DNA from 2 places in the Clostridium aquiflavi genome. Region 2 is predicted to be linked to the other one. Evidence: a T-box and tRNA genes for the amino acid it is inferred to sense, from the RefSeq annotation. Region 2 holds a T-box; the other holds one or more tRNA genes.
The links. A T-box is a leader RNA that pairs with one kind of tRNA and senses whether it is charged. The one in region 2 lies ahead of metG (methionine--tRNA ligase), so its partner is inferred to be a tRNA-Met.
Positions count from the first base shown of each region.

Region 1 (4,446 bases), on a different contig from region 2:
TAATAACATTTCGTGTAAATTTTCTGTATAAAATGTTATTTTTTCAATGCCTTTATTATATTCTGAAGTGTAATTATTATTTTTAGATAAAGATTGAGTATGTTGGTTTATTATATAAGTGCCTTTAAAGCCAAGTCCATCAGCTGAAGCTACTCTTAGTGAGGTTTTTACTGATAGCTTTTTTAAATTAATATAAGGTCTGTTTTCACATAAGTTATTTTCTGATATTATTCGCATAGTTTATCTCCTTGAGTTAGTACCAATAAAGTATTAGTTTGTATTATGAATTATAACATATTTTAAGTGAAAAGTTGTGCTTATAATTTAGGGAATTATCTTAAAGATTTAAAGTCATCTAGTGATTATGAAAATATTTTTGGAATTACGGAAAAAGATTTAGAAAATAGATGGATTGAGTATATAAAATAAAACTATTCTATGGAGAACTAATTAGGATAAGATGAACAAAAAGGTTTCCTTAAGAGTATAATATAATAAAATTTTTTTGGAGGAAAACTATGCTAAGTAGTCAAAAGTATGTCACTTTATCATTAGAATTACATCTTTTTTTTGGACGAATTATGAAGGAACATTCTTTGTTTTTAGAGGCGGGATTTACACCTAAAAACACTAAATTTTCTAAGGAAGCTGAAAATTATAAAATGGAGTTTGAAAAGCTTTTATTAGATACAGTTAAGCTAAGCGATGGAAGAGTTAGAGAATTTGTAATAGATTCTGGAGAAATTTTTACTGATTATACTTTAAGTACAGAAAAAAAGACACAGTATTATACAGGAATAAATATAAATTCTAAGATAACCGAAATGGAGAAAGAATTGAAGTGTGAAAATAAAAAACATATTGATAGTAGAACAGTAAATTGTGTGAAAAAACTTAATAATAGGGCTATAAAGTTACTTAATGGTCTTATAGACTTTAAAATGAAAGTATTAGAAAAAATGTTGAATTGTGAATTATTTACATTAAATTATCCTTTACTTATTCAACATATAATACATGAAGCTAAGTTATATCATTCATATATATGTGCGCTTGAGAATGAAGAGGATATTGGTAAAGGGGATATTGGAGAAGTTCAATTGTTTTGGGATCAGATTATGATGGAACATGCTTTGTTTATTAGAGGATTACTTGATCCTAGTGAGGATGAATTAATAAACACTTCAAGTAAGTTTGCAAAAGAATATAGTGATTTAATTGAAAAATCAGGAAATATAACTGATATGTCAATGAGCACATGCATAAATGATACATTATTAGAAACAATTAGATTAAGAGATTTTAAGAAAGCAGGTACGGAAGGGATAATTGAATGTAAAATAAAATCTATAATATTACCACTTCTTGCTGATCATGTACTAAGAGAAGCTAATCATTATATAAGAATTTTAAAGAATCATAAAAACTAACTATCTATAGAATATAAATGTTGAGAATTCTAAATAGCATAATTATTAAAAAGAGTTAGTATTAAAACTAGCTCTATTTTTATTATAATAGCTCCTTATTTTTTTTATTTTAAATATATTCCAATAATAGAAAGGAATAAGGATAGATTATGTAAAAAATATTACTAAATAATGAATATGAGACTATAAAATAAAGAAATTGTATGTAAAAAACAAACTCTTATAATAACTATAAGAGTTTGTTTTTTTATGGTTGCGGGAGCAGGACTTGAACCTACGACCTTTGGGTTATGAGCCCAACGAGCTACCAGCTGCTCCATCCCGCGATATTATATTTTGTAAGTCGCCTTAGCTAACTTATGTACTTAGTATACCTTTATTAATATATGATGTCAAAGAAGAATAATGTCATATTATGACTTGAAAGTTAATGAGGTCTCTTAGGGTAGTAGATTACATCAAATGCTATGATATGCTCCAGATATAAAAATATGATTTTTAATTTTATATTAAATATAATTATATAGTAGTATTTAAATAATAAGTATTGTTTGGGGGAAGAATTATGAGTAATGAACACAGTAGCATAAATAAAATGTGAAAAGAATATTTGAACTTAATTCGAGAAATGGACATATTGATTTTTTTAATAGGGAATTAAAAGATTTTAATAAGGAATTTGCAGAAGATATGTTGGTAGTTTGTGAAGAATTTGAAGTAATTTATAATTAAAAGAAAAAAATAGTTGATAAATTTGGTCGGAGAACTTATAATTTAATATAATAATAATTTAACATACTAAAATATGCTAAATTATAAGAAAACTTTGTAAAAAAATATTGGGGTGATAAAATGAATTTTGAACACATAAGCAGAGAAGATAATGAAATTTATGCTTTAATTGAAAAGGAATTAGAAAGACAACAAAATGGAATTGAGTTAATAGCTTCAGAAAATGTCGCAAGTGAAGCTGTAATGGAGGCTATGGGTTCCTATTTAACAAATAAATATGCTGAAGGATATCCAGGTAAGAGATACTATGGTGGATGTTATGTAGTAGATGGCGTTGAAGAAATAGCACGTGAAAGAGCTAAGGAGTTATTTGGAGCAGAACATGCAAATGTTCAACCACATTCTGGTTCACAAGCTAATATGGCTGTTTATTTTACAATTTTAGAACATGGGGATACTGTATTAGGTATGGATTTAAGCCATGGAGGTCATTTAACTCATGGTTCACCAGTTAATTTTTCAGGAAAATTATTTAACTTTGTATCATATGGAGTAGATAAGAATACTGAAGAAATAAATTATGATGTAGTAAGAGAATTGGCTATAAAGCACAAACCTAAGTTAATAGTTGCAGGTGCAAGTGCATATTCAAGAATAATAGATTTTAAGAAGTTTAGAGAAATTTGTGATGAAATTGGAGCATACTTAATGGTTGATATGGCTCATATTGCTGGGCTTGTAGCAGCAGGATTACATCCATCACCAGTACCATATGCAGATTTTGTTACATCTACAACACACAAAACTTTAAGAGGTCCAAGAGGTGGATTAATACTTTGTAAGGAAAAATATGCTAAGGACTTAGATAAAAATATATTCCCAGGAATGCAAGGTGGTCCATTAATGCATATTATAGCAGCGAAAGCAGTATGCTTTAAGGAAGCTTTAGATCCAAGTTTTAAAGAATATATGGCAAGCGTTGTAGAAAACTGCAAAGAACTAGGTGAACAATTAGTAAAAAGAGGGTTTAAGTTAGTATCTAATGGAACAGACAATCATTTAATTCTTGTAGATTTGAATAACAAAGATATTACAGGAAAAGATGCTGAAAAATTATTAGATGAAGTAGGAATTACTCTTAATAAAAATACAGTACCAAATGAAACTAGAAGTCCTTTTGTAACTTCAGGAGTTAGAATAGGTACAGCTGCTATTACAACTAGAGGATTTGAAAGAAAAGACATGGAAGAAATAGCAGATATAATCAACGAAACAATCATTAATAGAGATAAAGACTTAGAACAATATAAGCAAAGAGTAAAAGCTTTATGTGAAAAGTATCCTCTATATAAATAATAATTGAATTTAATTATTTAAGATAAGCTGTCTCAAAATAGAAATATAATTTCTGTTTTGAACAGCTTTTTTTCATGTAAGGCTGTGTTTTAGTAGAGTGTTGATATATACATAAGCAAAATGGACTGAGTAATTGAACTTAGGAATGCTAAGATGAGTATAGTCCAATTACAATGCCACTTTACCTATTATATATATCAACACATATTTAAAACAGAACCTTATATAATTAACCACACATTTAATAAATGCATATAATAGATAGAATTAATTTTAAATAGGGTTTTATAATGAATGGTAAATTTATTAAGAGAATATCAAAAGATAGTCCAGTATTAGAATTTGATAAAAATTCTAAAATAGTTTTTATAAGCGATATGCATAGAGGTGATGGTGGAAATGCGGATTCATTAAGGCCTAATAAAAATATATACAAAGCAGCTCTTGGATATTATTTGAAGGATGACTTTAACTTAATTGAAATAGGTGATGGGGATGAATTATGGAAAAATAAGAATTGCATAGATATAGCTTATAATTATGATGATATATTTAAAATATTAAATAAATTTAATGCTAAAAAAAGATTATATTTACTTTATGGTAATCATGATATGGTAAAAGCTAAACCTAATTTTATACCTAAGCAAGAAAAATTACTTGCTCAAATAGGATATAATTTTGGTAAAGAGTTAGTTAAACTTTATAATAATATACAATTTCATGAAGGCCTTGTTTTGAGATATACTCCAACGAACAAAGATATATTAGTTTTTCATGGTCATCAAGTAGATTTTATGAATTGTGAGTTATGGAAAATAAGTAGATTTTTAGTTAGATATGTTTGGAGAATATTAGAAGGCTTTGCAGGCTTTAAGGCTCCAGTGAGTCCGGCTAACAACTATGGAAAAGGAAGTAAAATTGATGA
Region 1 covers NZ_JAVJAN010000047.1:5,679-10,124, forward strand. Annotated here, with positions in the region: gene RGC78_RS14230 (hypothetical protein) at 1-237, opposite strand, end outside; gene RGC78_RS14235 (DUF2935 domain-containing protein) at 519-1,430, shown strand; tRNA gene RGC78_RS14240 (tRNA-Met) at 1,681-1,756, opposite strand; gene RGC78_RS14245 (ASCH domain-containing protein) at 2,028-2,162, shown strand; gene glyA (serine hydroxymethyltransferase) at 2,283-3,518, shown strand; gene RGC78_RS14255 (metallophosphoesterase) at 3,809-4,446, shown strand, end outside.
Region 1: it encodes a tRNA-Met, which carries the amino acid that the T-box ahead of metG (methionine--tRNA ligase) is inferred to sense. The anticodon was not compared.

Region 2 (4,446 bases):
TCCTTTTGAATTTCTTTTGATGGGTTTTCATCCCAATAATAATCTAATCCAATTTCTCCTATAGCTACTATTTTGTCATTAGATTTTATATATTCTTTAATTTCATCTAACGTATTATCTTTAAATTCATTGGCATTTTCAGGATGTATTCCTAATGCTCCATATATAAAATCATACTCCTTAGTCAATTCATAAGTAGTTTTTAAGCTATTATAAGATGCTGCACAATTTAAGACTCTGACCACACCATTTTTTTGAATTTCCTCTAATACTTCTTTACGATCATTTTCAAAAGATTCATCATCATAGTGAGCATGACTATCTATTATTTTAAATATTTTTTCCATAACAGCATATCCTTTCAAATATTGAATATATCTCTTCCTTAATTTACTTTCAAATATTCAATGTTAAATTTTAAATTAATTTTAAATTGTCACAGATTTGACATATTCAAATAGTATATTTAAATTGTAAAGTAGTTAAAGCATTATTATTTACCCCTTTTAACCATTATATATTAATGGTTACGGAACACCTCACCCCCTAAATGAGGTGTTCCTTTTATTTTATATTTATCTAACTATACTTCCGCTTAAAATTTCACCTGGATCTACAATCTTTAATTCACTATCATCATCAGGTGCTGCACATAAAATCATACCTTGCGACAATTCTCCTCTAAGTTTTACAGGTTTTAAATTTGCAACTAAAACTACATTTTTACCTATTAATTCTTCTGGTTTGTAGTATTTAGCAATTCCTGACACCACTTGTCTTTCTTCGCCACCTAAATCAACCTTTAATTTTAAAAGTTTTTTAGCACCCTTTATTGGTTCACATGCTAATACCTTAACAACTCTTAAATCCACTTTTTCAAAATCATCAATTGTGATTTCTTCTTTTATAGGAGTTATTTCTCTTTTAGCTGGTGCTTGTGCTGCCTTTAATGCTTCTAACTCTTCAAGTTTCTTTTCTACATCTATTCTTGGGAATAAGTTTTCGCCTTTAACTACCTTAGTTCCAGCTTTTATTCCATCAAATGACTTTAAAGATTCCCATGATATTTCAGAAGTATTAATTTGTTCATTAATCTTCTTAGCTGTATCTGGTAAGAATGATGAAATCATTACTGAAGCAAATCTTAAACTTTCAATTAAGTTGTAAAGTACTGTTCCTAATCTAGACTTCTTACTTTCATCTTTAGCTAAAATCCAAGGAGTTGTTTCATCTATATACTTATTAGCTCTGCCTATTAATTCAAATATATGCTCTAGTGCTAAAGGAATGTTTAATTCATCAATAGCTTCTTGAACTTTGTTTGGAGCAGCTAATGCTAAGTTTATTAATTCTTCATCAAATTCTCCACTTTCAGCTTGTGGTTGAATTTCTCCTCCGAAGTATTTTTCAATCATTGCGACACTTCTTGATAAAAGGTTACCTAAATCGTTACAAAGATCTGAATTTATCTTTTTTATGAATATTTCATTGTTAAATAGACCATCTGCGCCAAATGGAATTTCTCTTAATAAGTAATATCTTACTGGATCTACTCCAAATTCGTTAACTAATACAACTGGATCTACAACATTACCTTTAGATTTTGACATCTTTCCACCATCAACAAGTAACCATCCATGACCAAATACTTGTTTTGGAAGTGGTAAATCTAATGCCATTAACATTATTGGCCAATATATTGTATGGAATCTTAATATATCTTTTCCTATTAAATGTACATCTGCTGGCCAGAATTTATCATATAATTCTTTATTATCTTGACCATATCCAAGTGCAGTAATATAGTTTGATAATGCATCTATCCATACATAAACAACATGGTTTTCATCAAATGTTACTGGAACACCCCAATCAAAGCTAGTTCTTGAAACACATAAGTCTTGAAGACCTGGTCTTAAGAAATTGTTTAACATTTCATTTTTTCTTGATTCTGGTTGAATGAAGTTTGGATTTTCTTCTATATACTTAATTAATCTATCAGCATATTTGCTCATCTTAAAGAAGTAAGCTTCTTCTTTTGATTTTTCAACTGGTCTGCCACAATCAGGACAATTTCCATTTACTAATTGAGTATCTGTCCAGAATGATTCACATGGAGTACAATACCAACCTTCATAAGAACTCTTATAAATATCCCCTTGATCATGTAATTTTTTAAATATATCTTGAACTGCTTTTACATGATAATCATCTGTAGTTCTAATAAATTTATCATAGCTTACATTCATCATGCTCCAAAGATCTTTAATACCTGCTACAATCTCATCTACATGTTCTATTGGAGTAATTCCTTTTTCTTCTGCTATTCTTTGGATTTTTTGACCATGCTCATCAGTACCTGTTAAGAACATTACATCATATCCTGTTAATCTTTTAAATCTTGCTAACGCATCAGCAGCTACTGTAGTATAAGTATTTCCTATATGTAGCTTCGTTGATGGGTAATAAATTGGTGTAGTTATATAATATGGTTTTTTACAATCTTTGCACATTTTAAATAATCCTCCTTATTTTAAACAATACTCTAGGTATTGTTTTTAGCATTTTTAATATAGTGTTGATATTTTAATAAAGTAGCTGAACCATGCTTTAATGTACAATACAATTAGCAGCTTATAATAGACAATTGTTATAAATCAAAAAAGTCTCTATATAGGTATATTAAACCTATATAGAGACGTATATACGTGTTACCACTCTACTTTTTATTTATTTCACAATAAATAACTCAATAGGTGACTATCATCACCTTGCATTATAACGGATGCTGCCGTAAATTCCTTAACAAATATTGCTCGGGAAATATGCTCCGAGGCCATCTTCATGAAAATTTCTTCTGCTAACTTTCACCATACATTAGCTCTCTTTAAAAATTCCTTTTCATTACTCTTCTCTTCATAGCATTTATATACTTATTATAATAGAATAAATATATTTTCCTGTCAAATAAAAAGCTGCATTATATTAAGTTTTTAACTTAATACAATACAGCTACTTTATATATTAAGAAATCTTATTCAAAGACATAGGTTTAAGTACTTCTTTAATTTCTGATAAAGATTTATCCATACTAGCTTCAACAGCTGCAGTAATTGCACCTTCTACTAAAGGAGCATCTATAATTTCTACATTTTCTCTAATGTTATCATCTAAAAATTCTATAGCCATTTCCGTGTTCATAAATGCACTACCTAAGTCAAATAATACAAGTACACCATTATCACTATAAACAGACTCTATTGCACTAGTTATCTTAGAAATATCTGTGCCTATTCGTCCATCACTAGTTCCACCTGCATCTACAATTGAAACTTCTGGCGCCATTTGAAGTGCAACTTCTCTAACACCTTTTGCTATAAAATTACTATGTGAAACAATTACTATACCAACCATAATTAATTCTCCTCTTTAGTTAATTCTTCTACTATAGTATTTAAGATTAAATACATTGAAGTAGCTCCTGCATCGATATGTCCTATACTTCTTTCTCCTACATAACTCGCTCTACCTTTAGTTGCAACTATATCTTTAGTATGTTCCATACCATTTTTAGCTGCCTCTTTAATTTCAAGTAATACTTCTTTAACAGATTTATTTTCTCCAATAGACTTTTTAGCTGCTTCAATTGATGGTGATAAAGTATCAATCATTGTTTTTTCCCCTTCTTGACCTTTACCTCTCATCTTTATTCCACCTAAAGCCTCTTCTAAAACTTTGATAAAATCATTTATGTCCATTTCACTTTTTTTATTGACTACCATAGCAGCTTTCATAAAAGCAGTTCCATATAACGGACCCGAAGCTCCTCCTACATTAGACACTAAAGCCATACCAGAGTTTTTAAATATATTTCCCAAATCATCTTCAGGTAAATCTTTTATTTTTTCAATAACAGCTTTAAAACCTTTGTTCATATTTAGACCATGATCACCATCGCCTATTGCTGCATCTAATTCACTTAAATATAATTTATTTTCTTCTATAACTTTTTCTACTTTTATTAGAATGTCTTTTACTTCCTTTACTGTTACCATAATTAACCCTCCTCTAATATGATGATACTAAATAACCTTAAATCCTGGAGTATCAGCTTTTGCATCAAGTAATTCTTTAAGTTCACTATCAAGTTTTAGTACTGAAACAGAACATCCTGCCATTTCTAGTGAAGTCATAAATTCTCCAACAAAAGTTTTATGAATACTTATTCCTTTATCTTTCAATAATTGATTTATTTTTTTATTTACAATATATAATTCCATATAAGGTGTTGATCCTAATCCATTTATCATAACAGCTACTTCATCACCACTTGAAATTTCTATATCTTCTAGAATTTTACCTAATAAATGTTCTGCAACCTGATCTGCAGTTGATATTTTTTCTCTATGAGTTCCTGGTTCTCCATGAATACCCATACCAATTTCT
Region 2 covers NZ_JAVJAN010000006.1:82,042-86,487, reverse strand. Annotated here, with positions in the region: gene RGC78_RS03275 (TatD family hydrolase) at 1-347, opposite strand, end outside; gene metG (methionine--tRNA ligase) at 576-2,513, opposite strand; T-box leader at 2,692-2,929, opposite strand; gene dhaM (dihydroxyacetone kinase phosphoryl donor subunit DhaM) at 3,025-3,414, opposite strand; gene dhaL (dihydroxyacetone kinase subunit DhaL) at 3,417-4,055, opposite strand; gene dhaK (dihydroxyacetone kinase subunit DhaK) at 4,083-4,446, opposite strand, start outside.